DNA from 4 places in the Sinanaerobacter sp. ZZT-01 genome. Region 3 is predicted to be linked to each of the others. Evidence: riboswitches for the same ligand, from Rfam matches in the RefSeq annotation. Region 3 holds a riboswitch; each other region holds the start of a gene.

Region 1 (7,440 bases), 960 kb from region 3:
TTATTTGCGCGAATGCAGCAATCTGTCTGCTGAGTTTTATAGTGAACTTGGCATTCAGCTTAGGTGATGTGCATAAGGCTTTATATGGAATTATCCCAGACTACATATACATTTGGGGCTTTGCCGCTATCATACAATTCTTAAAAAGATTTTTTAAAAATGAGAAGGAAAACTCAGAGAGTTAGACACATTCATACTCAGCTCTGCTTCTTTAAGAGGTATGAGAAATTATGGTTCGAATTAAAAAAATACCTTGCGTGAATATGAGGTCTGCACAAGGTATTTTTTAATTCAGTTAAAGAAGTTCTTCAATTTCTTTTTCGAGCTGTTCTGGTTTATAAGCCGGGGAGTAGCGGGCTTTTACATTTCCACTTTTGTCGATCAGGAATTTACCGAAATTCCACTTAATATCTCCGCTTTTTTCAAGTGGTTTCAGATCTTTGACTTTGTTCTCAAAAGCTTTTGTTTCTTCATCACCGAGATCTTCAGGTGCTTGCTCTTTCAGCCAGACAAATAGTGGATCGGCATCCTTGCCATTGACATCTAATTTAGAAAAACGTGGGAATGTGGTGTTGTAGTTGATTGTGCAAAATTCTTCGATTTGTTCATCGCTTCCCGGGGCTTGCTCCAAGAATTGGTTACAAGGGAAATCAAGAATTTCTAAGCCTTCTGCATGGAATTTCTGGTATAGTTTCTCGATTGCTTCGTACTGAGGTGTTAGCCCGCATTTGGTTGCAGTATTAATAATCAGCAGAACCTTTCCTTTGTATTGAGATAGTGATACCATATCTCCTTGATTGTTCTTAACAGTAAAATCATATACATTCATAATATTTTCTCCTTTTCTATTTCTAATTTATTTAAATGCATTAAACTGCATTTTTTTCATCAAACTTGAAATGCTGGATTAAGTCCTTCAGAATAGAAGCCTGAGCGGACATTTCTTCGCTTAACGCAGCACTTTCTTCCGCAGTGGCACTATTTAGCTGAATGACCTCAGAAACCTGCGTGAGTCGGGTATTGACTTCAATAACAGCTTGCTCCTGCTCAATTGCGGCGTCTGCAATATGCTGAATCACTTCGGAAGATTTCTCAGAGCTTGAGATGATACTGTTTAAGGAATCGGCAGTTTCAGAAACAATTTCAGTTCCATTGGAAATGGCTGACATGGAATGCTCAATGAGTTCCGATGTATTTTTTGCACTTTCTGCGGATTTACCTGCGAGGTTGCGTACTTCATCCGCAACAACGGCAAATCCTTTTCCTGCTTCACCGGCACGTGCTGCTTCCACTGCGGCGTTTAGAGCGAGGATGTTTGTTTGAAATGCAATATCATCAATGTTCTTAATTATTTTTCCGATTTCACTGGAAGCGTAACTGATCTTATCCATAGCTTCAATCATTTTTTGCATTTGCTGTTTTCCTTGAGCAGAAGATATGCTGGCTTCTTCTGCAATATTCTTTGCTTCTTCCGCATCCTTTGACGTTTGTTGAATGTTGCGTGTCATGTCATTAACAAAGGAAGAGAGCTCTTGTATAGCAGAAGTTTGTTCTGTCGCACCTTGTGCCAAAGTTTGAGAGCCTGCTGATACTTGAACTGAGCCGCGAGAAACTTCATCGGATGAAGTATTAATCTGTGCCAATGTTTCGGAAATATTGATAGAAAATTTGTGTATGGAATCATTGATTCCAGATAGATCCCCTTGATAATTTGCTGCTGATTCTAAGATGAAGTTCCCATCTGAGAAATGTTTCATCGTAGTGTCAATGTCATAAAGGATATCGCTCAGGTTGTCAATGGTTTGTTTTGTTGCAATGGACAAGGTCTCCAGTTCATCTCCGGTATTTATTTCAGGGACCGAAGAATGCAGGTCCCCCTGACTGAGCAGGCTCAGACGCTGTGTGATACTTTTCAATCGGTCTGTTATCTTGCCGGCAATTACGGTTAATATGAACGTTCCCAGTGCACCCATAATGATACTGAATGCAATCATTTCGATCAGGGAAATGCGTTTCGCAGTCTGATATTGGCTGATTGTTTTTTCGATGTCTTCATAGTAGTTTCCGGTGCTGATATACCAACCGTAAGGCTCATATTTTTCTGTAAATGCACGCTTTTTAAAACTGCCTTCTCGGTTCGGTTTTGTAAAATAAAATTCCGTGTAATTTCCACCTTCATTTCCCGCCTGAATCAAACTTTGAATATAAAAATTTCCTTCAAGGTCTTTTGCGTCATATCGCTGCTGCCCTTCGTATTCAGGATTCATATGTACCACGCAGTCACCGTTTTCTAAGTCAGCCCAGAAATAACCTTCCCCGCCATTGTATCGAGTGTCACGGACAATTCGCTTGGCTGCTTCCATTTCTTCATCATGTGTAATTTCACCGTCCAAGTACCTTTGGTGATTCACATCTAATACGCTGATTAGATTTTCGATACTGGTTTTTATGACAGAATCAAACTTTTGCTGTTCCGCAGTTATTGCTGAATTATGGGCTTTTGTCAGTTCGATAAATGAAATGAGTCCTTGAATAAAGACGGCTGTAAAAATAAGAAAACTGAAAATAAGTACAAGCTTTGCTTTGATGGTTGTGTTCTTGATCATTAGTGTATTCTCCTCTATTCCATTTTTGAGATACGGTGGGTTGCATCACTGACTCCGTACATATTAAGATGCCCACATACAATATGCACTTCATAATCCCCTTATTCTCAATAGCTGTTCTGCTATTAGAAAGTTTACCCATTTTTCCAAAGCATAAACGAAAAAAGTTGCTTAAAAAATCTGAATTGGTGTTGAATTAGTTGTTATTAATGCAAGATCAACAGCAATAGCAGCTTTTCAGAACTTGAAGAATGGCCTCTACACGGTGGTCACTTATGGAATAAAAGATGCTCTGACCTATTTTTTTTGAGCTGAGAATGCCGTGTGCTTTTAGTACCGAAAGATGCTGAGAAAGTGCTGATTGCGTAATGTGCGCCACTTGATTTCCGATTTCACTGACACTGAGAGAGCTCTCCATGAGGATGCATAAAATCATAAGGCGGTTTTCATTAGCTAGAACTTTAAGAAGCTCTGTTACACGGGTCAAGTTCTCCTCTGCCATTAATACATCACGCTTAGTCTTCACATTACTGTCTGTTTCATTCATCTTTTGTTCCTCTCTTTCTATAAAATTTATATATGGGACTGTGAATCATTCAGTACCCTTAGTCGCTTTATGTCTCAGCTGGCAAATACCTTGTGTCATAGTTCCCATAGGGCAATAAACGCACCAAGAGCGTGGTTTATATAATGCCATAGTGATTAAGCCCAGCAGAGCAGATGTCAGCATCAAACTGTAAAAACCAAAAGAAAATTGTGCAACCCAAGGAGAAACAATTGAAACGTCAGTCCATTCCCAAGGAAGCTTAAATGTCCAAAATAGAGTAACGACCTCTTTCAATCCACGTGCTTCGGAAAATACCAGATAGGTTGAGAAGAGCATATTTCCAAACATAGTCAGAAAGAAAAGCAAAAAACCATATCGGAACCATTTTGAGCGAATCCACGACGGAATGGATCGGTGAGCGGACAAGTGAAGCTGATTGCCTAAGAGTGCAAAGAGCTGGCCACGGCCGCAGTAGTGATTACAATAATGTTTATTCCCTCCAATCAGCGCAAATAAGAGCGGCAGGATAAAACAGAGGATGCCAATCCATGCAAAGAGAATATTGAAAAATCCCAAGATCAGATAGATGGTTGTTACGATCCAGAGGTAATCATACCAATGTTTTTGTTGTCTCATTTATATCTCCTTTCTATCAACAATATGTATTACGGACGCAGGACAAGCTTTTTGACATTTGCCGCAGCCCACACATTTTGAATCATCTATGACTGCCAGACTTCCTTTAAAAATAGAAATTGCGTGAAGCGGGCAGACCTTTAAGCAGCTTCCGCACGCTACACATTCATTTGAAATTGAAGCTATTTTTTTTGCCATAATAAATCTCCTTATTAGAATATTAGTATATACTAATATATTAATATTTATAAAAAATGTCAATCATTTTTACAAGATTGACAAAATTTTTTTTCTGGAAAGAAGATAGGGAATTATTTAATTTGACCTTATTCATTAAGAAGTTTCTTAAAGAATAAAGCTTTATTTTATGAATCAGTACACGAATTGGGAAACATGGCACAATGGTTTCGTTTATAATAGTAGGCGGATAAAAATAAGGTCAGAAATTCAGCAACAGGAACGGCAATCCAAATCCCCGCTTCTCCAATCATTTTCGGAAGCATGATAATGGCAGCGGATGCAAATATGAGGCAGCGAAAAAGTGAAAGAATACCTGCAATGCGGCCATTACCAATAGAAGTAAAGAGGGTGGATATAAAAATATTGATTCCGGTAAATAAAAAACACCACGAAAAAAGAAACATACCATTTTTTGCGACTTGAATGACAGCAGTATCTTCTGTAAATATCTTTATCATGAATTCTCTTCCGGTGAGAGAGAGAAGAAAGATGACAATAGACATCCAAGCTAAGCTGATATAGGAGTGACGGAGAACCAACCGCGTGCGCCAGTCATTTTTTGCTCCGTAGCTGTAGCTGATAATCGGCGATGCACCGACGGAAACGCCCATGTAAATTGCAACGAGAAAATAATAAATAAACATGAGGATGGAAACGGCAGCAATACCGATTTCTCCTTGGTATTTTAAGATGCTGATATTGAAAAGAAACGTAATGATTCCTGTTGAAAGCTCTATCAGCATTTGTGAGCTTCCGTTGATACAGGAGCGTACGAAAAATATACCATCTGCAAGTGGTTTGGTCAGACGGAGGTTAGACCGTTTACTTAGGAAGTAAACAATGCCGATTGCTTCGGATAAAAGGATGGATAAAAAAGTACCTAAGGCGGCTCCCAAAATACCTAGATCCATTGGAGCTATAAACAGGTAGTCAAAAACAATATTAAAAAAAAGACCCGAAGTCGACATAAAAAAAGCAAGAGAGGGATTTCCGTCAATACGAGCAAAATGTTCGAGAAATAGTTTAAACATCATCGGAATGGTCATAAGTGCCGTTAAGAATCCATAAATTCGAGTGTAAGGCATTAGGATATCTGTGGAACCCAAAAGCTTTAAAATTGGATTTAAAAAAAACAAACAGAAAAAAGTAAGGATAAGACCGATGGCAAACAAGGCTAAAAGGGTAAAGCTGAATAAAGAATCTGCCTCTTTTTTCTTTTGTTCCCCAAGCTTAATTGCAATTAATGCGCCGGCTCCGGAGGCCAGCATAAGAGCAATTCCGTAAAAAACACAAGTAAGAGGGACAATGATATTGATTGCTGCTAGTGCATTTGCGCCGACAAAACGGGAGACAAAAAAACCGTCTACCGTCGTGTAAAAAGATAAGGTGATCATACTGATAATAGAAGGGAATAAAAACCGCAGGAACTGCGGATAGCTTTGTCGTTCATTAAATGCAGCTGATTCCATAAGAGGACCTCCGTTCTAGCTTAAAATAAAGGATAATCATAGTGTGATTTTCTATAATATAAGAATAAACCCTGTAGTAGCTATAGAGTCAAGTAAAAATGGAGGCATTGGCATGAAAATAGAGGTACACATATCTTGTATTTCATTAAAAAAATGAAAAAGAAAAGTGCGTCAAGCTGTGGCACAGCTTGACTTTAGCTAAATTATCATTTAAACTATTTAAATGTTTTTTTATAGCGTTATCTATGGATAAACTCTGATAAATTATTGTTTTAAAATTATATTAAAAATGGAGGATTTCAGCTAGTAAAAAGGTGCTGAATGGAATGCTAAAGAGGTGAATAGTCGTTGCAAAAATATATTTATATAGGTTGTGGAGGGTTTGCAGGTGCAATCATTAGGTATTCAATAAAGCAGATACAAATACAGAATTATTATGAACGAATCCCGTTAGACACCTTATTTATCAATATCAGCGGAGCTTTTCTGCTGGCATTTATTCTAACCGCTGCATCAAAAGCATGGAAAATCAATGCAAACATGCAAATGGGAATAACGGTCGGTTTCTTAGGTGCGTATACTACATTTTCAACATTCTGTAAAGAAACGGTGCTTCTTATACAGAGCGGGGATTACTTTGCAGCATTTTTTTATGTGATAATCTCTGTTGCATTAGGATTTGGAGCTGCTTGTCTTGGGATGAAATTTGCCCATAAAATCAAAACGGCAGCGTCCTAGGCAGGAAGAGAAAACAGGGGATTGAGATTCGATTATAGACGAGGAAATGTACGAAGGTTAGGAAGTGAAATATATGAATTTGTTTTTAGTTGGAATAGGAGGGTTTTTTGGAGCATTGACAAGGTTTCAATTAGGGAAAATGATCTCCAAAAGTTCAAAGACGGGGTTTCCTGTCGGAACATTTTTTGTTAATTTAACAGGAGCGTTTCTGTTGGGGGTAGTAAGCAGTTGTGGAATGGATAAAAACGTGTATCTTGTTTTGGGAGATGGATTTTTAGGTGCTTATACAACTTTTTCTACCTTTATGTATGAGGGCTTCCGATTATATCAGAAAAATGACAGGATCAATGTTTTCTTATATATTTTCATGACCCTTAGCTTAGGAATTATTGGCTATTTGATCGGCTTTGCAATCACGGCAGCAGTCACATTATAATGGAAAAGTAAAACTGAAACAGGTATTCGAATCTATAAAAAATCTCCCTCATATCCATTCGGAACAGAGGAAGATTTTATAAAGGTAGGATTTCCATATATTATTTTAGAACTGCATACACTCGATAGTATTCGGTGCAGTGTTCTCGTTCGTATTCATTGATACTTTGTCTTGCATAAACATCACCAGACAATGTGAGTCGATGAAGCTTTGCATAATTCAAAAGGGGAGCAAGCATTTTTTCAGCATCGCTTTGATACTTTACAACAGTAAACAAGCAGCGGCTCGCCCTTTCTTCTAAAATATCCTCTCCTGAAAAATCGAAATTTAAGTTTTGCGAAACACTTTTATCTAATACAATATAACGTTTTATCTGAAAAGGCTTTTCTTCATTCAAATTACAGTAAAAAGAAAAAGTTAGAAAAAAATCTAAGCTTTGATCGGAACGCAAGTCTTTTTGAAAGGCAAAGAGGCTATCCGAATAATTGCCATAGGTATTCTTTTTATAAAGAGCTGCCGGCATAGGGCGTATATCATATTTTTCATAGAACTGCAAAGATTCTGTATGAAGAGATTCCCAGTTTTCTAATTTAACTAAAAAATCTTTATAATATTGAATTTTTTCTTGGATCTGTACCTTTTTTGTTCCGATTAAAGCGGGGACTTCGTCTGCTCTCATACCATTAAATATTTCACGAATGTCTTTAATGGGAATGCCAATATCTCGATAAAACAGAAGATCAGTCAGCAGGAGAATATCTTTAAAGG
Region 2 (7,440 bases), 440 kb from region 3:
CTATTTGACACTACTTCCCGAAGCTAGGGCGGCAACAGCAACGACCTGCCGGTTAAGCGGGCCTCATAGGAATTTCACCTCTCCCAGGATCTCTGCGAGCCGTCCCCATTGCGATGTCTGTGGCTGGGCGGAAGTAGCGTTAGCACTGTCCATTTCATTGCGATACAGCTCACCACAAGCTGTTTTATGACCGGGCGTTCTCGCTCGTCACCTTCGATGCCATCGGTTCGACGGACGGATAAGGCGGTATATATACCACCTTATCCAATCCGCAGGCAGTTTTGGCGCGCCCGTCAAGGTCGCTGCCGCTTTTCACACGGCTGGACAGATCATGTATTGATGCTGCCGGATATGAAATTTTCAAGGAGCAAAAGGGAAAATAGAAAAACCCCCTCACTTACTTCCACGCCCAGTAAGGGGGTTTAGAACCAAAAACTTTTAAATTTTCATTATTTTTTTAATCTTGTCCAGAATTTTATGTTTTCGCTTGTTAACTCCTTTCTGCGAAATCCCAATTTGCTTCGCATAGGCTTCTTCGCTTTTTCCATTGAAAAACAGTTCTGTGATCAGTTCCTGTTCTTCTGGCGTGAGTAGTTTCAGGCTGGATAACATTTTTTCAATCAATACGGCCTTGATGGCGGCATCCTCCACGCTTTCTTCCTCTGATGCAAACTGTCGATTTTCATCAGTCAAACGCTCATAGGAATCCTCTCTGCTGGGAATCCATGTGGCAGATAGCCGAGTATAATCTATCTGATAGCGCTCCACTTTCAGATCGTACTGTTGGTATTCCATCTTACGGTCGCTTTTTTCAAGCACTTCAATGATCGATTCACTTACATCCGGATATTTTGCCCGGTAATTAATTCTCCTTTTATGTATAGCCATAGGCTTGTCCTCCATTTCATGATGTTTAAAATCAATGAATGAAGAACAAGCGGCGGGGAGCGGCAGTGTGGTTTTATCTTACTTACATTTAAGGTATCAGTTCGGTATCTGATTTTTGGAAAATTCCGTCGTTGTATCTGTTTTCTTGTCGAAAGAAAAAAGTCAGTACGTTGCTGTAAGCAAAATACTGACTTTATAGGTTTCCGGATATGAAATTGTGTGAATATCGGGTGCTGTGTCCGGAAAGAGTTGTCATGAGTTTGACCTCCCGAAACAAAAGGGACATGGGGTCATACAGTGTCCTCCTTTATTATGGAGAGCGGCAAAAGCCCTGTATCCCGATACACCAATATTCCGTCAAAAGCCGATAAAATGAGCAAGAGCCTGCCCAATAAAGAGGGCAGGCTCCTGCGCGGTTTTTGGCAGCCAGGCTATCATAGTACTTGAAAGCACCTTAGACCCTGTGGCTTTGCGCCCCCATCTTTCAATGGGTTTGCCCTAAATTGTATTCAAGTTATTTTTATCTCAATGCTTTCCAATGAGGCCTTTCATCGTAAGTAGTTCAGCACATAAAACAGAGCCCCCAGCTGCACCACGTAAGGTGTTATGGGAAAGTCCAACGAATTTCCAGTCGTATATACTATCTGGGCGGATTCTTCCAACGCTTATTCCCATACCATTTTCGTAGTTTACATCTAAATTAATTTGCGGTCGATTCTCGTCATAGAGGTATTGAATAAACTGTTTTGGTGCGCTGGGCAAATTCATGAGTTGCGGCTCACCCTTGAATTCCAAGAGCTTATTAATTAATTGCTCCTTTGTTGGTTTATTGCGAAATTTAAGAAATACTGCAGCAGTATGTCCATACAAAACAGGAACGCGAATACACTGACAAGTAATTCTCGGCTCCCTTGCTGGCACAATTAATCCGTTTTCAATACCGCCCCATATCCGCAAAGGCTCTTGTTCGCTTTTTTCTTCTTCACCTGGGATAAACGGATTTATATTCTCAATCATTTCAGGCCACGTATTAAAATTTTTACCCGCCCCGGAAATTGCCTGATATGTCGTCACCACCGCTTCAAATGGTTCAAATTCTCTCCATGCTGTTAATACAGGGGTATAACTTTGAATAGAGCAATTTGGTTTTACAACAATAAATCCCCGCTGTGTGCCTAGTCGCTCTCTCTGTTTTATAATTAATTCACAATGATGCGGATTAACTTCCGGTAAAATCATCGGCACATCTGCCGTCCATCTATGAGCGCTGTTATTAGAAACAACAGGTGTTTCATGTTTTGCATATTCTTCTTCAATTACTTTAATTTCTTCCTTTGGCATACTAACAGCACTGAACACAAAATCCACCTGATTGGAAATACAATCTATATCATAAATATTATAGATATTCATAGATTTTAACCGCTCCGATAGAGGTGTGTCCATGCTCCAACGTCCTCTCAAAGCTTCCTGATACGTTTTTCCAGCAGATCGTTCACTGGCAGCTAGCGCAGAAATTTCAAACCATGGATGATTAGAAAGCAAAGATACAAATCTTTGTCCCACGGTACCAGTAGCACCTAATATACCAACTCGTATTTTATCAGCCATAATAGTTCCCTCCTATAAACGCATTAACACATTATTAATTTTTATGAAATGAAAATAGTTTATACAATTACATTTATAATAAATTCTAATAATTCTATTTAAGTCCTCTTTTGATGCATATGGCGGTTGCCATTTCCCGTACTTTGGAATAATTGCTATTACAGGATTCTATAATAGAGGACTTATATTTTTTATCAAAATAATTATTCATATAGTTTAGTACGTTTACTTGCCACTTCCATAACTCATCTGGAGTAAGGTAAAAAAATTTGGGTTGAATTTTCTCTTTGTAGGTTTTCTCATCCATTTTTAAAATGTTTTCTGCAGTTAAAATGTCTGACAGCGCTTCTAATTGAGGAAAATTCTCTTTTCCTATCCATTTTCCACGATTCATCGGGCATACATCTTGACAAACATCGCAGCCGTAAATCCACTCCCCAAATTGTGTGGCTAAAGACTCTTTTAAAAGATCTCTTCCTCCAAAGGTCGTTAAAAAAGAAACACATTTCAATGGATTCATCATATACGCTCCGCACAGCGATTCGGTAGGACAAGCCTTAATACAGCGGTCACAGTTATTGGGGCAAGGTGAAAGTTTCTGCTCTTCAACCAGTTTCATTTCATAGTCAGTCAAAAATGCTTCGATACTAATATACGAGCCAGATTCGGTGTAGAAAAAATTATTTCTCCTGATAATACCAAGTCCGGCCTGCATAGCTGCCCAGCGCAGCCCAACTAAACCGAACTTTCGGTTGGTGGAAGTTCTCATTCCAAGATTTCTTATATATTGCTCCAATTCCACACTATTTTGATATTCTTTTGTATTTTCATCAATGCGGGTATCTAATAAATACTTTTTTGCAATATTCCCACTCATTGATTCTGGAACATGATATTTCGAATATGGTACCGTCAAGACCACAACAGATTTAGCCCAAGGAAACTCCTCTTTAAATTTTACAAGGCGCTGCTGCCCTTGATAGAAGGGCTGTGACTCCGGTATCTTTTGTGTTCGCTCATTTAATTTGTTTTCATATTCAGACATCATACCAACGGGAATAATGCCGCATTTTTCATAACCAAGCTTAAGAGCCTTTTGGCGTATTAACTGTGCTATCTCCATCCTAGATTCATACCTTCCTTGACCGCTGTCTCACCCATTAAACAAATCGATGGTATCTTCGAAGCATTACCTCATTTGCTATAACGCAATGTCTCCTGTTTTTATAAAAATAATGAAATGGCACAATATACTAACAATAAGGCCATAATTGCATTGATAGCTTTTCGATATTTGTTAAATAAGTTTTCAAAAACCGCACCAAAAACAGCCCAGCAAAGACAGCCAGAGGTGCCAATCACTGCAAGCAGTAATGCAAACATCCCAATTGTAGCTATATCGTGGTAATGTGGCAAAACGTATGAAGACATTGCAGTAATTCCATACAGAATGATTTTTATATTAACAAATTGGAGGAGCATTCCCGATAAAAAAGAATTAGCATGTGTTATGCCGTTACTTTTATGTGGCTTGTCCCTCCATACTGTCCACGCTAAATAAAGAATGTAAGCCGCTCCTATATAAATCATTGCCGGCTTAATGGAAGGAATATACTCGTACAACAACGTAGAAAAGGCAGCACAGGCTGACATTACTATAACGAACCCAGAAAAAATTCCACCAAAAAACGGAATAGAGCGTTTGAATCCGTCGCGCCCAGCATTTGTCATAGACATAATGTTATTGGGGCCAGGCGTATAGGCTGTTAAAAATGTGTAAGAAAAAAAAGCTGAAAAATTCATAATATGTACCCTCCAAAGGTGAAATTTACTGTATGTATACAGCATTTCAAGACATTTAAATTCATAAATACGCTATTGCATTTATGTCCTCATAGTGCTATGATAACATTTAAATAAAGTTCATTCAAATTGAAATATTCGAATTTAGAGTTCAGTATTTTTGAATAATTAGTGAGGTGATGATTTTGGATTTCAAATATCTTAATACATTTAAGACAATTGTGGAGGAAGGTAGCTTCATAAAAGCAGCAGCAAAACTTAATTATACGCAGTCTACTATTACGTTTCAGATGGGACAGATGGAGCAAGAATTATCAACAAAACTTTTTGAAAAAATCGGTCGCCGTATGGTATTGACGAAAGCTGGAAAGCAGCTTTTACCATATGTAGATGATGTTCTTACATCTATCAATAGAATGCGTTACTTTGAAAATGACTTAGCAGAATGTCAAGGCGATTTACATATAGGAATTGCAGAAACACAGTTATGTTATAAAATGCCGTCAATTCTCAAGGAATTTCATCAGCAAGCTCCTAGTGCACGTCTATTCCTTCGCTCCATGAACTGCTATGACATTCGCGACGAGCTTATAAATGGAACTCTTGATATAGGGGTATTTTATGAAGACGTAGGTGGGTATGGTTCTAATTTAATAACCCAGCCAATGGGAATATTTCCAGTCATATTAGTTGCTTCTCCTGAAACAAAGGAAATCTATCCGGATTTTATCACTCCTGACCAACAAATTCCTGTATCTTTCATCATCAATGAACCTAATTGTATTTTTAGGCAGATTTTTGAACGGTACATATGTGAAAAATCTATTCTTCTTGACCACACAATTGAATTATGGAGTATTCCTACAATTAAAAATTTAGTTAAGAGCACTGTAGGCATATCCTTTCTCCCCAGATTTTCCGTTCAAGAAGAACTTGACAGCGGTGAATTGGTGGAAATCCCAACAGATTTATCCGGTGCACAAATCTCTGCTGTATGCGGTTATCATAAGAACAAATGGATTAGTCCACTTATGCAAGCATTTATAGATTTATGCATTACAAAATAGCCATTAAATAATTTATTAACACCCCTACTCTTGCTGTTGATATGACTAGCTATTCCTGCTTAATTATTACAGAATTGAAATATGATGAACTGATCGTTACCTGTAGATAAATCCATTACTGAGAAAAACAACAAATATATCAACCTAAGATAGAATGAAAAATTAACTGACAAGGATTTTATTTGCAATAAACATTAAAAACAAATTGTAGCAATATTTAGCTAAGTTTTTAAGTCAAAGCTTCGATAAAAATATTACGATGGAAATCCTTATTAGAAAAAACATAAAGGAGATTAAGATATGAAACAGTATATGCTCACAATACCCGCAGGTAAACGACTGATTGCTAAGGCTGTCGTGTCGTTACCGCAAATCAAGGATGCACTGGAGAACCACACGATTGTCATCATTTCAGGGAGTACCAACGGGTACATTGCAGAAGAGCTTCTGTCTGGAATTGGACAAGCGGGAGATTTTTCAAAAGCGTCGTTTATGCGAGGCATTAACTTGGGCCCTGATAAAAAAGCGACAGCTGGAAATTACTCCGAATCCGATATTGTTATTGAAAAAGGAATTTGGCAAAAAGGGAAGACAATTTTTGATGTCGCTTCGTTCTTAGGGCAGCATGACATCATTTTAAAAGGTGCCAATGCTGTAGATCCTGAGAGAAAACTGGCAGGTATTCAAATTGGTAATCCTGCCCTTGGTACCAGCGCAGCAATACTGCCCGCTGTTGTCGGAAGGCGCACAGAACTGGTTATTCCGGTAGGCTTGGAAAAACGGATATTCGGAAACATCGGGGAAATCGCTGCCAAATTAAATGATCCGACTTCCACTGGTTTACGGATGTTGCCAGTTAGCGGTACCATTATTACAGAATTAGAAGCGATCAAATTATTAACCGGCGTTTCTGCAGAACTCATTGCAGCGGGAGGAATTAAAGGTGCCGAGGGCTGCTGCTGGATTGGTATATCCGGAACTGAGGAGCAAGTAGATGTCGCGGGAGATATTCTTCGTGCCATAGCAAATGAACCACCTTTTGCTGAATAGCCAAATGGCGTTATCCTCTTCTGTTTTTATTCCACCCAGGCTTTCTAGCTACGCCGAACAAATCTGCAGACTTTTGCTGCTGCAACTGCCTTGCGGTAAAATATTAAAATCATAAATCTACGGAGGTTGTTATGACAGTTTAAATTGTAAAAGAATATTTTTTAATCTTGGTATAAGTGACCGAATCAAAGAATTCAGTGATTCTTGCGCCACAGTCGAGGAAGCGGCACAAACCATTGGCGTTGCACCTTCAAGAATAGCAAAAACCCTGACTCTGCGCAAAGAAGATTGGTGTATGATGTTGGTTATGGCAGGCAATGCGGGGATTGGGCAGCGTATCTACCTTCGCTATTCCTGATGCTGTTTCTGTTTATATTGATATCTCAGTCAGGCAATATGATACTTTGTTTCCGGCTTGCGCAAGCCCATGTCATGTCATTGAGCTATCTCCGGATGAGATATTTCAATACGGACATGCAATCGAATGAGTGCATGTATGCAAAGTTTTATAATGCCGTAACTACGTCTACCCGTTTCTGCTTCAGAAATTAACAAACTGAACTTTCAGAAAAACAAGCAATCACTCAAGCCACCTTCCTGCGATGTTCTTTATCCTGCATAGATGCAACGCTTCACTCAGCAATTATCCATATAACTCCTATGTTTTTTTCTGGAGTTTAGATCTTTTAGAGTGGGGGGCTTAACCTTCATGGTTCATCGTGACCCCTGCCACAGTCCACCCAAAAGGCAGACCTGCTCCTTGGCGGAACAGTCTGCCTTTTTCTTATTACTGCGTCTGGGCAATCAAAAAATAGAGATTGCTGCTCTTGCCACCATTTTCCCTCCACCGCTGTTCCTTGCGAAGATAACCTTGTATTTCCAAGTCGGTAAGGGCTCGTTTTACTGTGCTGCGGGATAAGTTCAGTTCCCTGGCAATGGTACCAATAGCCGGATAACATTTACCATCCCTATCAGCCCTGTCATGCAAATACATATAGACGGATTTTGCCCGATGCGGCAG
Region 3 (7,440 bases):
ATTGATGTGTTTGAGTCAAAGCAATTTGGACGATTTTTAACTTTAGACGGATACATGATGCTGACGGAAAAGGATGAATTTATTTATCATGAAATGATTGTACATGTTCCAATGGCAGTACATCCGGATGTGAAAACTGTCTTGGTGATCGGTGCAGGTGACGGCGGTGTCATTCGCGAGCTATCAAAGTATGAGACAATCAAGCAGATTGATATGGTTGAAATTGATGAAAAGGTCGTAGCGGTTTGTAAAAAATATTTACCGGTTACTGCCTGTTGTTTGGAAGATCCAAGAGTGAAAATCTATTATCAGGATGGATTGCGATTCATTCGCACAAAAAATCAAGAGTACGATTTGATTATCGTAGATTCAACCGATCCTTTTGGTCCGGGGGAAGGACTTTTCACAAAAGAGTTCTATGGGAATTGTTATAAAGCATTAAAGGAAGATGGTATCATGGTAAATCAACATGAAAGTCCGTTTTATCCGGATGATGCGATTGCGATGCAAAGAGCACATAAGAGAATTGTAGAAAGCTTTGAAATAAGCAAGGTGTATCAGGCACATATTCCTACTTATCCTTCCGGGCATTGGCTGTTTGGATTTGCTTCGAAAAAATATCACCCGACACGAGACTTCTTACCAGAAAGATGGCAGAAAAAAGAATTAAAGACAAAGTATTATAATACACAGATTCATTTAGGGGCATTTGCATTGCCAACCTATGTAGAGGAGCTTTTAAAAGATGTGGAATAAAAACGTAGAAACCTTTATTGGATGCGATGCAGAGTACGAGGATGCGGGCATTGTTCTCTTTGGAGCACCGTTTGATTCGACAACTTCGTTTCGACCCGGGACGAGATTTGCAAGCAGAACCATGCGAAGTGAATCCTTTGGTTTGGAAACATATAGTCCGTATCAGGATAAAGATTTACAGGAAATCAATGTTTTTGACGGTGGAGACTTGGAACTTAGCTTTGGAAATCCATTGAATGCTTTAGATCAAATTAAAGAAACGACGAATAAAATCATTCATGATAGTAAAATTCCCTGCATGATTGGAGGAGAACATCTAGTGACATTTGGTGCAGTACAAGCGGTGTTTGAATCTTATAAAGAGCTTCGTGTCATTCATTTTGATGCGCATTCTGATTTGAGAGAAGCGTACTTGGGTGAACGTTTGTCACATGCTTCTGTAATTCGAAGGATATGGGACTTGGTAGGTGACGGCTGCATTCATCAATTTGGAATTCGAAGCGGAGAACGTGAGGAATTTCAATGGGCAAAAGAGCACACGAACCTTAACAAATTTTCTTTTGAAGGCTTAGAAGATGCAATAACAGCCTGCCAGGGATATCCTGTATATTTTACCATTGATTTAGATGTACTGGACCCTTCCGTCTTCCCGGGAACAGGAACGCCAGAGGCGGGTGGTGTTACATTTATGGAATTGCTTGAGGCGATAAAAAAAGTGGCTGCATTGGACATTATCGGCATGGATGTGAATGAATTAGCTCCGATTTATGACCCTAGTGGAGCGTCTACAGCGGTTGCTTGTAAAATACTTCGAGAATTATTACTGGCAGTTGGGAGCAAATAAATCACTTTATAAATATAGAAAATAAAGGAAAGAACAAGGAGGAAAAGAGAATGGGTAAGGCGTTAATTATTGGCTGTGGGGGTGTTGCGAGTGTCGCAATTCATAAATGCTGTCAAAACAGTACGGTTTTTGAAGAAATTATGATCGCGAGCCGTACAAAAAGTAAGTGCGACCAATTAAAGCGTGAATTAGAAGGAAAGACAAAAACAAAGATTTATACGGCACAGGTAGATGCGGATAATGTAGCGGAATTGGTTGCATTAATCAATGAATTTAAACCAAAGGTTGTATTGAATTTAGCACTTCCATATCAAGACTTAACCATCATGGATGCATGCTTAGAAACGAAGACGCATTACATTGATACAGCAAATTATGAGCCTTTGGATACGGCGAAATTTGAATATAAGTGGCAATGGGCATACCAGGAACGATTCAAAGAAGCGGGGATTACAGCTCTTCTCGGTAGTGGATTTGATCCGGGAGTAACCAGTGTATTTTCTGCATATGCAATGAAACATCATTTTGATGAAATCAATGAAATCGATATTTTAGATTGCAATGGCGGCGATCATGGGTATCCGTTTGCAACAAACTTTAATCCTGAGATTAATATTCGTGAAGTATCCGCCAATGGAAGCTATTGGGAAGATGGCAAATGGATTGAAACAGAGCCGATGGAGATCAAAAGAGAATATAACTTTAAAGGCGTAGGGAAAAAAGACATGTATTTGTTGCATCATGAAGAATTGGAATCATTAGCTCTCAATATTAAGGGTATTCATAGAATTCGTTTCTTTATGACCTTTGGACAAAGTTATCTTACTCACTTGAAGTGCCTTGAAAATGTTGGAATGACTTCGATCGAACCAATTGAGTTTGAAGGAAAGCAGATTGTGCCGCTTCAGTTCTTAAAAGCTGTGCTTCCGGACCCATCCAGTCTTGGACCAAGAACGGTAGGTAAAACGAATATCGGCTGTATTTTTAAAGGGAAGAAAGATGGAAAGGATAAAACCTACTATCTATACAATATCTGTGACCACCAGGAATGCTATAAAGAGGTTGGTTCACAAGCAGTCAGCTATACCACCGGTGTTCCGGCTATGATTGGTGCGATGCTTATTATGAACGGCACATGGAAAGGAAACGGTGTCTTTAACATTGAGCAATTCGATCCCGATCCATTTATGGATGCGCTAAATCAATGGGGACTTCCATGGGAAGAAGAGTTTAATCCGGTATTAGTGGATTAGGGAAGAGCGAATCATGATGAAACATTTTAATATAGCTACTCCTTTTTATTTAATTGATGAAGAACGACTGGTGAAAAATTTAAAGATATTAAAACAAGTTATGGATGAAACGGATTGCCGCATTTTACTTGCACAAAAATGCTTTTCCATGTTTTCCGTGTATCCGCTGATCGGAAAGTATCTTAGCGGAACAACAGCAAGCGGACTTTTTGAAGCAAAGCTTGGAGCAGACTATATGGGTTTGGAAAATCATATTTTTTCAGTAGCTTATAGAGAAGAAGAGATCGATGAGATTTTTAATATCTGTGATCATATTATATTCAATTCTTTTTCTCAATGGGAGAAATATAAGCGGAAAGCGATGGAATTAAAAAAAGAGTGCGGCCTTCGAATAAACCCGGAATGCTCGACGCAGGAAGGACATGCAATTTATGATCCCTGTTCTCCTTATTCCAGAATGGGGATCACAAAAAAGAATTTTCATTCAGATCAATCAGAGGGTATAAGTGGCCTTCATTTTCATACATTATGTGAACAAAATTCAGATGCATTAAAAGTAACAATTGATGCAGTTGAAAAACAATTTGGAGAGATACTCCCTAAAATGAAATGGTTGAATTTCGGTGGGGGACATCATATTACTCGTTCGGATTATGATATTGAGACGCTGGTTCAATTGATTCATCGTATGAAAGAACGGTATGGTGTGACTGTTTATTTGGAGCCCGGTGAAGCAGTCGCACTGAATGCAGGGTATTTAGTAACAACGGTATTGGATGTAATTGACAATGGTATGGAGATTGCCATCGTTGATACATCGGCAGCTTGTCACATGCCGGATGTTTTAGAGATGCCATATCGTCCGGAAGTAATTGGAGCGGGTAAACCGGGAGAGAAAAAATATACGTACCGCTTAGGAGCACCTACCTGCTTAGCTGGAGATTTCATCGGGGACTATTCCTTTGATCAACCATTGCAAATTGGCGATCAACTCTGTTTTTGTGATATGGCGATTTATTCCATGGTTAAGAATAATACATTCAATGGCATGAATCTTCCATCTATTGCATTAAGAGAAGCAGAAGATATAAAAGTCATTAAGACGTTTGGATATGAAGATTTTAAAAGTCGTCTCAGTTAAATCATTAGAGAAAGCTCAGAATAAAAAAATATGGGCTTTTTCTATAATTAGATTAAGGAATTCTTGTAAAAGAAATAATAATAAGCTTATTTGTTCATGTAGTATTTTGCTTTATATTGTAGAATTGTGTTATAAAATGAATAAAATTAGTTGCTCTTATATCTCAAAAACGGTAAGATAGAAAAAGTTAAAGTAAGAATCAGGAGAAGTGTATGAGTAAGGTAATTAATTTTGCAAGTATAAATGATACAGCAGCAGTCAGAGCAAAAGAGCGGGATAAAAAAGTGCCTTCCAATTTTCAAAATTTCTTAGAGAAAGAAATGGGAGCATCAGATGGTAAAGAAATTGATTTAGACTCTATCTTTGAACGTGCGGCTGAAGAATATCAAGTTCCGCTGAATCTTTTAAAAGCGGTAGCAAAGGCGGAATCCAATTTTAATACACAAGCAATTTCAAGATGCGGTGCACAAGGCGTAATGCAGTTAATGCCGGAGACTGCTGCGGCACTTGGAGTAAAGGATGCTTTCGACCCGGAACAAAATATTTTCGGCGGGGCAAATTACTTGGCGCAGAAGTTAAAACAGTATAGTGGAGATATCAATTTGACTTTAGCTTCATACAATGCCGGAAGTGGAAATGTTAAAAAATATGGCGGCGTTCCCCCATTTAAGGAAACACAAAATTATATAAATAAAGTAATCGGCTATATGGGAGAAAACGTGGCGGCAAGCAGGACATCAAGCAGAATATCATTTAAAACAGGTGATGCAATAGAAATGGATTCGTTAGAGCAGATTTCGTACAGCGAGTTACTACAGGCAATGCTGCAAATCGACATTCTTAGTCAAAAGCTTGGAAGTTTGACCGAAATAGGAGACATGAATGATGGAGCGGAATAACAGGTGGAATTACACTCTGGAGAGAAGAAGGATGCAGATCTCAAACCTTTTTTGGGGTATTGTGTTGATTGAGTTTCTTACCGAGTTATCTGTTTTTTCTGTTTTAAAAATGCGATATGCTTTTAGCGAAAGTGTTAATGAATTCCAATATTTAAGGCAGTATGTTTTTACTCCCTCATTCATTAATCTTGTATCTGTTTTTTTCTCATCTGTCTTTCAACATTCGAAAAATAGGACTACGGATCAAAAGAATGATGCGGTTTTATTTACTGGAATCGTAATGTGTTTTGTCATCACCTATTTTCACGATACCGTATTTATTGTGTATGCAATCTATGTCATACCGATTATGGTGACAATATTATTTGGTGAATCGAAAAAGACGAGAATCGTCTTTTTCAGCAGTATGTTTTTTTCTTCTGTTAACTGGCTGCGTTCCTTTATTCATATAGGAGGGGCATTGGAACTTTTTTTTATTAATTTAACTGCATTTTATGCTGTTTTGCTTGCAGCCTATCTGATCTGCCAAGTTTTGATTTCCTACAATAAAGAAAATTTGATTTATTTAAAATCCGGTCATCGGCTGCAAGAGAGCCTGCGAGAACAGGTTAAGCAGGATCCTCTTACCGGTCTTTATAATCAAAATACATTTTTTTCATATATTGAAACAGTATTAAATGAGGATACACCTAAGGGAAAAGCGACAACACTTGCTATTATGGATTTGGATGATTTTAAAAAGATTAACGATACGTATGGACACTCTACCGGAAATGAGGTCTTAACAAGCCTATCTAAAATGCTTCGTATCTTTTTTTCAGAGGAGAATGAATTTACATCACGTTATGGAGGTGAGGAGTTTGCAATTTTATTTCGAGAGACAACGAAAGAAACGGCAGCAGAAAAAATTGATTATTTTCGCAAAGAGTTTTCAAGATTATCTTTTTCTTCGATGAATAATGAGAATGTTACTTTTAGCGTCGGTGTTGCCCAATCGAATTTTTTAAGGGACAGTCCTGATGATTTGTTCGACCGTGCAGATAATGCATTATATCAAGCAAAAGCACTGGGAAAAGACAGAACGATTGTTTTTACATAGAATTAACAAATTTTACATAGAATAGAAATTAATTTTGGAAAAATCCCATTTAATTTGTAATAATTTAGAATATATTGACAAAATAGATCGAATATGATATATTATTTTACAAATAAAATATTTGTCAAGAATTTCTCGACAAAGGCAAAACTGTTGAAAAGCAGTGACGCAAAGCTATAGGGTCTAAGAGCATACGCTTATGACAGCCAGTTTCCGAAAGAAAATTTTTATCAAAGTATGGGTTGCAATTTGGTAAGGATTGGAGCTTTTTTTTGTTTCATTAAAAATTATTTATTAAATATTGACAATAGGAAATGTAGGAATGCCTATTGTAATAAAGTAGCGAAAAATGTAAAATAATATTAATAAATAATTAACAAAAAGTCATTTTTGTAGAAATATTGGTAAATTTTATGATTTATTGTAGAAGGATGGTGGATGATTTGGCATTTTTGAATACTTTGAATATTAATGGTTCTGCTTTGACTGCTCAGCGACTGCGGTTGAGCATCATTTCAGAAAACTTGACGAATCGAGATACGACAAGAACAGAATCAGGAGGTCCTTATAGAAGAAAGACGGTAGCGTTTGAAGCAATTGAAAAAGGGGATTTTAAATCTTTGATGAACCGAGCACTGGGAAAGCAGCCGGCATCAGGAAATGGTGTGGGTGGTGTGCGTGTGAGCGAGATTATTGAAGATGAGTCACCTTTTAAAACCGTTTACGATCCAACACATCCGGATGCAGATGAGAGAGGTTATGTAAATTTACCAAATGTAAATATTTTACAAGAAACAATAGACGCAATGAGCGCTTCACGTTCTTACGAAGCGAATGTCACGGCAATCAATGCCGTTAAGTTAATGGCATCAAAAGCCTTAGAGGTTGGTAAATAAACATTCGCTATAGTAATAGATGAAATGTGATACGAAAAAGCGAATGGAGGAGAAAAATGTTTATTACACCGATGCAACCGCTAAATGGAATGGGGAAAATGCCAGAACTGGAAACAGAGAAAGAAGCGGTGTCTGGCGGCACCCCATTTAAATCAATTTTTGAAAATGCAATTAATAATGTAAGAGAAACAGAAGATCAAGTAGCTAGAGACACCGAAGCTTTGGCGTTGGGGGATGTGGATGACCTGCATACCTTAGGGATTAATTCTACAAAAGCCTACCTTTCCGGAAGGCTGTTAGTAGAGATGCGAAATAAAGCGCTGGATGCCTATTCGGAGTTGATGCGCATTAACTTATAAAAATTAGAAGAACGAATGAGGAATGGCTTTTGCGTGATAAATTTGATAAAATAATAGAACAGATAAAAGAGATTAATAGTAAATTGAGCAATAGAAACCGTTATATTATCATAGGAAGTGCTGTTGCGATTTTTGTGTTCGCAATAATCTGTACGATATTGTTGAATTCAAAGCCATATGACACGATGTTTAC
Region 4 (7,440 bases), 290 kb from region 3:
AGCTTAGCTTTGACACCAATAAACAGAATCAAGCGGCACTTAATATAGGAAGTATTGGTACAAAGACCTATGGCGATGGAACATTTACCCTTTCTGCAACAGGCGGAAACGGTGGCGGAGCTGTGACCTTTGAAAGCTCTGACCCGACTATCGTCAGCATTGCCGGTACCACAGCAACGATTCACAAGGCTGGTACCGTGACCATCACCGCTACCAAGGCGGCAGACAGTACCTACAATGAAGCAACCGCATCGGTATCTCTGACTGTTGGCAAGAAAACTCTGACCGTCAAGGCGGACGACAAGCTGAACGTAGTGAAGGGTGCTGCAATACCAGAGCTTACCTATACCGTAACTGGTCTAGTGGACAGTGACACCTTTACCAGTCCGACCATATCCACCACAGCGACGGATACCAATACGGTGGGCGAATATGACATCACAATCAGCGGCGGAACCCTTGCCAATGCCAATAGCTATGCAGTCACCTATACAAATGCTAAGCTGACCGTAGTCAATGCGACCTATACCGTGACTGTGACAAACGGAACCGGCAGCGGCAGCTACAGCGAGGGTCAGACCGTAACCATTACGGCGGACAGCCGAGGTGGCTATACTTTCACCGGCTGGAGCAGCAGCGATGGCGTAACCTTTGCAAACAGCACAGCAAGTACAACAACCTTCACCATGCCGGATAAGGCAGTTACCGTTACGGCAAATTATAGCAAAAACAGCAGCGGAGACGGCGGCAGTTCCTCCGGTGGTGGTTCTTCTTCCGGCGGAAGCGGAGCACCGACTACAACAACACCGGAAAAGATGCCAAATCAGCCGGTAACAGCAACGGCTCCTGTCGCGGCAACAGCAGGAACGAACGGTGTGGCAAGTGCATCTATCCCGGATAAAGCGATAACCGATGCCATTGCCAAGGCACAGTCCGATGCAACTAGCCAAGGCAAAACTGCAAATGGAATTTCTGTTGAGTTGAACGTAACCATGCCAAAGGGCACAGCTTCCTTGACAGCAACCCTTACCCGCAGCTCTTTGGATAGCCTTGTAAGAGCCGGAGTCAGCAGTCTTGAAATCAACGGCTCCCTTGTACAGGTTAGCTTTGATAAAAAGGCGCTGGCTGAAATCCAGAAGCAGAGCAGTGGTAATATCAGTATTGCCATTGCACCAAAGACAAACCTTTCTGATGCGGCCAAAAAGATGATCGGCACAAGACCGGTCTATGACATTACGGTAGGCTATGGAAGCGGAAAAACAGTATCCAGCTTTGGCGGTGGAATTGCAACAGTATCTATTCCATATACGCTGGGCAAGAATGAAGCAGTCGGTGGTCTGTATGCGGTCTATGTAGACGCAAAGGGTAATGCAACCCGCATTGCAGGCTCTGCCTATGATGTAAACAGCGGCTGTGTTATTTTCACAACTACCCACTTCTCGCAGTATGGTATCGGCTACACTGCACCGACAGCAAAATTTACAGATACCAGTACCCATTGGGCAAAGGAATCCATTGACTATGTGGTGGGCAGAGGGCTGATGTCCGGAAATTCGGAAACAACATTTTCACCAAATTCCGCTATGGCGCGGGGAATGTTGGTAACAGCCCTTGGCAGACTAGCAGGAGTGGATACAAAAGCCTATACAAAGAACAGCTTCACAGATGTAAAAGCAGACAGCGCCTATCGTCCGTATATTGAGTGGGCGTACAGCAAGGGCATCATTCAGGGCATCGGAAACAGCCAGTTTGCTCCAGACAGGGCGATTACCCGTGAGGAAATTGCGGTAATCTTTGCAAACTATGCAAAGGCAACCGGCTATACGCTGCCAATCACCCGTGAAGCAAGCAACTACGCTGATGCTTCCGGTATTGGAAGTGCTTACAGAGACGCTGTAAAAGCCATGCAGCAGGCAGGAATTATGATGGGCGGCAGTGACAATAAGTTTAATCCAAAGGGAAATGCCACCCGCGCCGAGGTTTCCTCCATGTTAGGTCGTTATATCAAGCTGACCATCAACCCTGCCACAGCGCAGGGCTGGGCGCAAAACGATGCCGGACAGTACCTGTACTACAAGGATGGCAAAGCTCTAACCGGCACACAGACCATCGACGGTGTGAAGTATTTTTTCAACACCGATGGTACGCTGAAAACCGGCTGGGTCAAGGATGGCGATAACTGGCGTTTTTATTCCGGTAAGACAATGTTAGTCGGCTTTTGGGATCTTGGTGCAAACGGAAACAATAAGACCTATTACTTTACTAAGGACGGTCTGATGATATCCGGTAAGTGGCTTGAGATTGACGGCAAATGGTACTATTTCTATACCGACGGCTCCCTTGCCAGAAGCACCAAAATCGACGGCTATGAGATTGATAAAAACGGAGTGAGAAAAACAAAGTAACCGACATTTCTAAGAAACAGAATTGAATTAAGGGCAAACCCATCAAAAGATGGGGACGCAAAGCCGAGGGTCTAAGGCGCACATTGTGCTATGATAGTCTGGCTGCAAAAAACTGCAAAGAGCCTGCTCTCTATTCTAAGGGCAGGCTCTTGTCATAAGCAGTTTTAGCTGAATTATTTGAAGTACAATCCCTTTTCGCTATGCGCCATAGCGAAAGGGGTAACCACATGAGCATTCCAAACTTCCATCCTTTTCGGGGTTGGAAATAAAGACGGCGCACGACAAATTCATATAGGCAAATACAAAAAGACAGCATTTTGCTTTTACAGGCAGAGTGCTGTCTTTTTGTATTTGACAAAGTTCCTGCGGATACGACATTTTTCAGCTTTTCACTGCCGTGGTCCTCCCTCCGATTTGTTTCGCATTTTAGCAAAACAGATCGGAGGAAAGGAATATGAAGAATTATAAAGATAGTGATTATGCACTGAATAAGTTCAGTGAGGGAATTGTGTACCGCTTTGCCGACCGTATCGTGGAAATTACATTGGAGGACTACCTTTCGGAGAATCCCGGCAAAACCGCAGAGGACTTTCTGGAACTGAAAGCCCTGTCAGATGAAATCTATCATCAGCAGGTGATAGATGAGAATCGGACAAGCCGTTTGAATGTCAGTATCAATGGCTTAGAGGATACGGAGGCGCTTGCTACGGCTTCTCTTGATGTAGAGCTGATACATAAAAAAGATACTGAAAAGGCCATAGAATCCGCCAGACAACTTCTTGACAGCGGTGGATTAACAGAAGTTCAGCGGCGGCGGTTCCTGTTGCATTTCTTTCAAGGGCTATCCTATCGGCAAATTGCAAGCTGCGAAGGAGTGCATTTTACTTCTGTACATGAAAGTATAAAAGCAGCTACGGCAAAGTTGCAAAGTTTTTTTGACATTGGGTAACCTAAACGGTAAACAGCGAATAATTGTTGTCTGTTGATACATGTTGCCCACTTCACCACGGTTTAAAAATGTCCTTATGATACCGTGGAGAAAGTCGAGGGGTTAAGGTCATTAGGAGGCTATGGTAGTCTAACTACAAAAATCACAAGAGCCTGATCTCAAAATAGAGAGCAGGTTCTTGCTGCATTTTACAAATATCTTTGATATCAGGCAGAGCTTTTGCTATGAACGATGGCCAAAAAGCACAGTGTGAGGACTTAATAGATAAAACAATCTCCTATGCAGTAGCCTGAAAAATAAACCACCCATCCTTAACCGAAAACTGAAATACGCCGCCATGCTTTTCCACGATATGAGCTATACTTTTTGTGCCAAAGCCATGCCCCTGCTCTTGTGATATTGGAAGCCCTTGTTGAAATATCGGCTCTACGTGATAGCTGTTGTGCAGATCAATGCACAGCTTATTATTTTTGGAATACATACGCAGCCGGATGATGCGTTTGTTGCTGTCAGGTATCTGTTCACAGGCATGGATAGCATTTTCCAAAGCGTTTGACAAGAGCGAGCAAAGCTCAGTATCGCTAAAGGGAAGCAAATCAGGCAGTTTTGCATCCACCGTCAGCATGATTTCCGCTTGTTTCGCTTTCGCGGCGAAAGCGGACAAAATCAGGTTGACGGTTTCGTTTTCACAAAAGCGTGTGGGCGTGATGGCATCCATGTCGGACTGGGCAGTTCGTAGGTACTCTTTAATCCCCTCGATGTGTTCCTTGGAGGCCAACCCCTGTAAAAGCGCAAAATGATGGCGCATATCATGCCGATAGGATGCGGCGTTCTGCTGTAACTGCCGCAGAGAAGCAAATTCTGTCTGCGCCAATCTAAACTGCGCATCCAACATATCCTTTTCTCTTTGAAGGCTTGCCTGTTTTTGTGTCTCAGCGTAGTAAAGGATCACAAACACAAAATAGAAAACAGAGATTGTTGAGGGCATGAACTGTACCGCCCACTCGGTGCCGCTGTAAAGCACATCGGTGTAGATGGCGGTCACATAGTCAAACAGATAGTAGAAAAGTGGGACTCCGCCTAAAAATAAGCAAGATTTAGTGGACTTCTCCATCAACTGCCGAACAGATCCGGCCACATATCTTTTCAAGAAATAATAGGCCAAAAACACGAATGCTATGTAAAAAATATGGTCTGCAAGTCTGCTGTCCAAAGCGGCTCCTGCAAGGAAACCAAACCAGCGTGGTGCTTGACAGCAAAGATAACCGGAAAGCACGCTGACAACGGAGATGAGCCACGGACGTTTATAGTATAAAGAGAATATCACAATCAGCGGCAGATGGATAATCAGCGGATACAGCTTTGATGTCAAATCTAAGCCCAAAAGCCACCAACTGGCGGTTTGAACGAAAAGGAAAATGACACAGAGCAAACCGATAGTGAACCTGTTTTTCTTTGTGGGTTCTATTCCCGCAAAGAGAACAGTCACCATGATGCCAAAGACCAGAGAAACCCCAAATCGTAAGAGTCCGATCACTGTTACTGCCATTGAAAAATACCTCCCTCCATTTTCTTATTCCCCTTCCATTTGATAATTCAGATATTGCTGCTTAATCTCCTTTGCCTTGCCCTGTGCGACAGGAACAGCGGAAAGGGTCTGTAAGGTGATCTGATGGTTTTCGATGGTATCCACATACTGCATATTCACAAGAAAAGAGCGGTGAGGTTTGATAAAACACCCATATTTCAGCAGGCTATCGCAGACAGAGGAAAAAGGCTCCGTACATTCGACCACCTTGCCGGAGCGCAGATGATAGAGGACGTTTCTGCCGATGACCTCGGCAAAAGCCAAATTGGAGATCAGTATTTTTTGAATCCCCTCGTTGCTCTTTACGATGACCGCATCCTCTTCTTTCGCTTTGATTTGTTCCAGCAGCTCATCAAAGGTGAAGAATAGCTTCTCCTTTGAAATTGGCTTGAGTACATAGTTGATGGCTTTCACCGAATAGCTTTCCAACGCAAACTCAGGTGATGAGGTAAAGAATAAAATCGGTGCGGTTTTGTCAAAGGTGCGAATTTCCTTTGCCGCATCAATGCCGGTAAAGCCCGGCATCATAATATCCAGACAGTATATATCAAACCGCTTTCCTTTTTCCAAGGCCGAAATCAATTCAAATCCGTTTGGAAATACGGCGTGTTCACAGTTTAGATGTCTTGATGTTCGGTACAGGTCTATAAGCTGTACCATATTGGATAGCTCGTCAATATTGTCGTCGCAGACCGCAATTTGCAGCATAAGCACCCCTCCATGTTCTATTAGACTTCTTCGGAAACTCTCGCAGGCTCTCCCTCCTGCAAATCGGGTCGCTGCCGATTACCGGGTTCAGATTTTATAACGGAATTTTCATCAGGAACATACTCCATGATGTCGCCGAAATCGCAGTCCAAAACACCGCAAATCCGAACCAAAATATCCACGTATATGTTTTCATCCTTCGATATTTTCAGCAGCGAACCGCTGCTAATACCCGCCGCCCTGCACAGTTCGCCTTTTCTTATTTTTTTGTCGATCATCAGTTTGAATAATTTGTTATAACTGACACCCATAACACGCCTCACGTCCCTCTAAAAGTCGAAAATCATTTATACAAATAATGGATTACAGTATATCATCAAATTATGACAAATACAAGATAAAATTCGTGTGAACTCGTCGATTTTTGTGTGATGTTGTGTTGCTCCACATCTAAAAGTAAAAAAGACAGGAGCGTGATTTCCTCCAAAATCATGTTTCATGTCGAAAAAATCATGTTTCATGCAGCGGACAGTTTTGCAAAGAGATTTCTGATAGATTGAACGTGGAGAAATAAATGTTATTTCGTTCAATCAAAAAGGAGGAAAACTATGAAAAAGCAATTTATGGGCATACTGCTCACTCTGTGTATGGTGCTTACCCTACTGCCGACAACGGCGTTTGCGGCGGAAGCTGTGACCATACTGTCTTACCCCGCAAAGACCGAATATACGGTTGGCGAGGGATTTGACCGAACCGGGATTAAAGCGGAGGTTACAATAGGCGGCGGGAAAAAGGACATCTCAAGCGAAATCAGTTTCAGAAATTCCGGAAACGCGACGTTAGAACAAGGTACGGTATTCGCATACACTGCGGGAAAGCAGGAGATTACCCTGCGGTGGACGGCTCCGGGCGAAAAAACGAGCCAAATCGTGGGGAAATATACAGTTACATCAACCGGCACATATGTTCCTCCCACGCAGGCTGCACCTATGCCAAATGATACTACTTATAAACTGTATGATGCGATGGACAACGGTTGGTACAGCATCCGTCTGGGCCCCATTGGCGGTGGCGGTGGCGGTCTGATGTACGCCGGTGGGAACGACACTTTTATCAATATCGACTCCGCAGGCAAGGCATTCTTACGCACAGGGGGAAGGGCCACGAAATTTTATGTTGAGAAAAAGCGCGTTGTAGACCGTGACTGGACTGAGATAACCATAAAAATGGCGGATGGGCGATATTTGGGAATTGCGGGCGAAACAGATAACAGAGCGATGTATAAAGTCGGGACGAACCCGGTCTACCGTGCAAAGCCGGATGGCGACATTGTCGGGGAGTTTCCATCAGGCACCATTCTTGAAGTTACCGAGATCAAGGGCGACTGGGCGAAGGTGAAGCATGAAGGCCGAGAGTATTATATGTGGGCTGCTAGACTGACAAAAGTGAATGCGGGCGGCACGCGGGTAGCGGCTGTAGGTAACCCTTATCTATGGCAGATATCCTTCGGCAACAATGTTGCTATGCGTCCCTCCGAGAATCCTAAAATGATGGTCCGTCCTGCGGAAAAAGGATATCCAGACGGAGCGGGGGTTGTCCTGTCCGAATACATCGCCAACTATACCGATATAACTTTTGAGGACTGGAGCATACCCATCAGCAATGCTGAAATGGCGGGGTTCTTCTGGGATGCGTTCAGTATTTTAGGATACCATTACCCTGCAGAAGGTCCGAAAGATTTGCATGAGAGTTTGCGCAAAGAAGGGGGGCAAGCTGAGGAATTCAGGGGC

The links. A riboswitch is a leader RNA that binds a small molecule or an ion and turns the genes downstream of it on or off. The one in region 3 is predicted to bind cyclic di-GMP.
Region 1: it holds a riboswitch for cyclic di-GMP, as region 3 does, so the genes downstream of both, U5921_RS05150 (methyl-accepting chemotaxis protein) here and flgC (flagellar basal body rod protein FlgC) in region 3, are expected to answer to the same signal.
Region 2: it holds a riboswitch for cyclic di-GMP, as region 3 does, so the genes downstream of both, U5921_RS02400 (sigma-70 family RNA polymerase sigma factor) here and flgC (flagellar basal body rod protein FlgC) in region 3, are expected to answer to the same signal.
Region 4: it holds a riboswitch for cyclic di-GMP, as region 3 does, so the genes downstream of both, U5921_RS01770 (RNA polymerase subunit sigma-24) here and flgC (flagellar basal body rod protein FlgC) in region 3, are expected to answer to the same signal.

The regions. Positions count from the first base shown of each region.
Region 1 is NZ_CP141728.1:1,026,582-1,034,021, reverse strand. Features, by position in the region: gene U5921_RS05160 (hypothetical protein) at 1-185, shown strand, start outside; gene U5921_RS05155 (glutathione peroxidase) at 296-829, opposite strand; gene U5921_RS05150 (methyl-accepting chemotaxis protein) at 870-2,606, opposite strand; cyclic di-GMP riboswitch class II at 2,633-2,716, opposite strand; gene U5921_RS05145 (ArsR/SmtB family transcription factor) at 2,824-3,153, opposite strand; gene U5921_RS05140 (4Fe-4S binding protein) at 3,199-3,789, opposite strand; gene U5921_RS05135 (ATP-binding protein) at 3,790-3,987, opposite strand; gene U5921_RS05130 (MATE family efflux transporter) at 4,155-5,498, opposite strand; gene crcB (fluoride efflux transporter CrcB) at 5,847-6,236, shown strand; gene crcB (fluoride efflux transporter CrcB) at 6,310-6,672, shown strand; gene U5921_RS05115 (MerR family transcriptional regulator) at 6,773-7,440, opposite strand, start outside.
Region 2 is NZ_CP141728.1:499,307-506,746, forward strand. Features, by position in the region: gene U5921_RS02400 (sigma-70 family RNA polymerase sigma factor) at 439-888, opposite strand; cyclic di-GMP riboswitch class I at 1,307-1,396, opposite strand; gene asd (aspartate-semialdehyde dehydrogenase) at 1,414-2,499, opposite strand; gene U5921_RS02410 (epoxyqueuosine reductase) at 2,594-3,622, opposite strand; gene U5921_RS02415 (LysE family transporter) at 3,724-4,302, opposite strand; gene U5921_RS02420 (LysR family transcriptional regulator) at 4,488-5,369, shown strand; gene U5921_RS02425 (hypothetical protein) at 5,670-6,419, shown strand; gene U5921_RS16180 (YbaK/EbsC family protein) at 6,604-6,777, shown strand; gene U5921_RS02435 (helix-turn-helix domain-containing protein) at 7,207-7,440, opposite strand, start outside.
Region 3 is NZ_CP141728.1:63,879-71,318, reverse strand. Features, by position in the region: gene speE (polyamine aminopropyltransferase) at 1-756, shown strand, start outside; gene speB (agmatinase) at 746-1,600, shown strand; gene U5921_RS00375 (saccharopine dehydrogenase family protein) at 1,651-2,853, shown strand; gene nspC (carboxynorspermidine decarboxylase) at 2,867-3,994, shown strand; gene U5921_RS00365 (lytic transglycosylase domain-containing protein) at 4,207-4,893, shown strand; gene U5921_RS00360 (GGDEF domain-containing protein) at 4,925-5,992, shown strand; cyclic di-GMP riboswitch class I at 6,126-6,210, shown strand; gene flgC (flagellar basal body rod protein FlgC) at 6,436-6,888, shown strand; gene fliE (flagellar hook-basal body complex protein FliE) at 6,945-7,247, shown strand; gene fliF (flagellar basal-body MS-ring/collar protein FliF) at 7,277-7,440, shown strand, end outside.
Region 4 is NZ_CP141728.1:352,613-360,052, reverse strand. Features, by position in the region: gene U5921_RS01775 (S-layer homology domain-containing protein) at 1-2,405, shown strand, start outside; cyclic di-GMP riboswitch class I at 2,428-2,515, shown strand; gene U5921_RS01770 (RNA polymerase subunit sigma-24) at 2,860-3,354, shown strand; gene U5921_RS01765 (sensor histidine kinase) at 3,632-4,903, opposite strand; gene U5921_RS01760 (LytTR family DNA-binding domain-containing protein) at 4,928-5,650, opposite strand; partial or broken gene U5921_RS01755 (helix-turn-helix domain-containing protein) at 5,761-5,961, opposite strand; gene U5921_RS01750 (hypothetical protein) at 6,259-7,440, shown strand, end outside.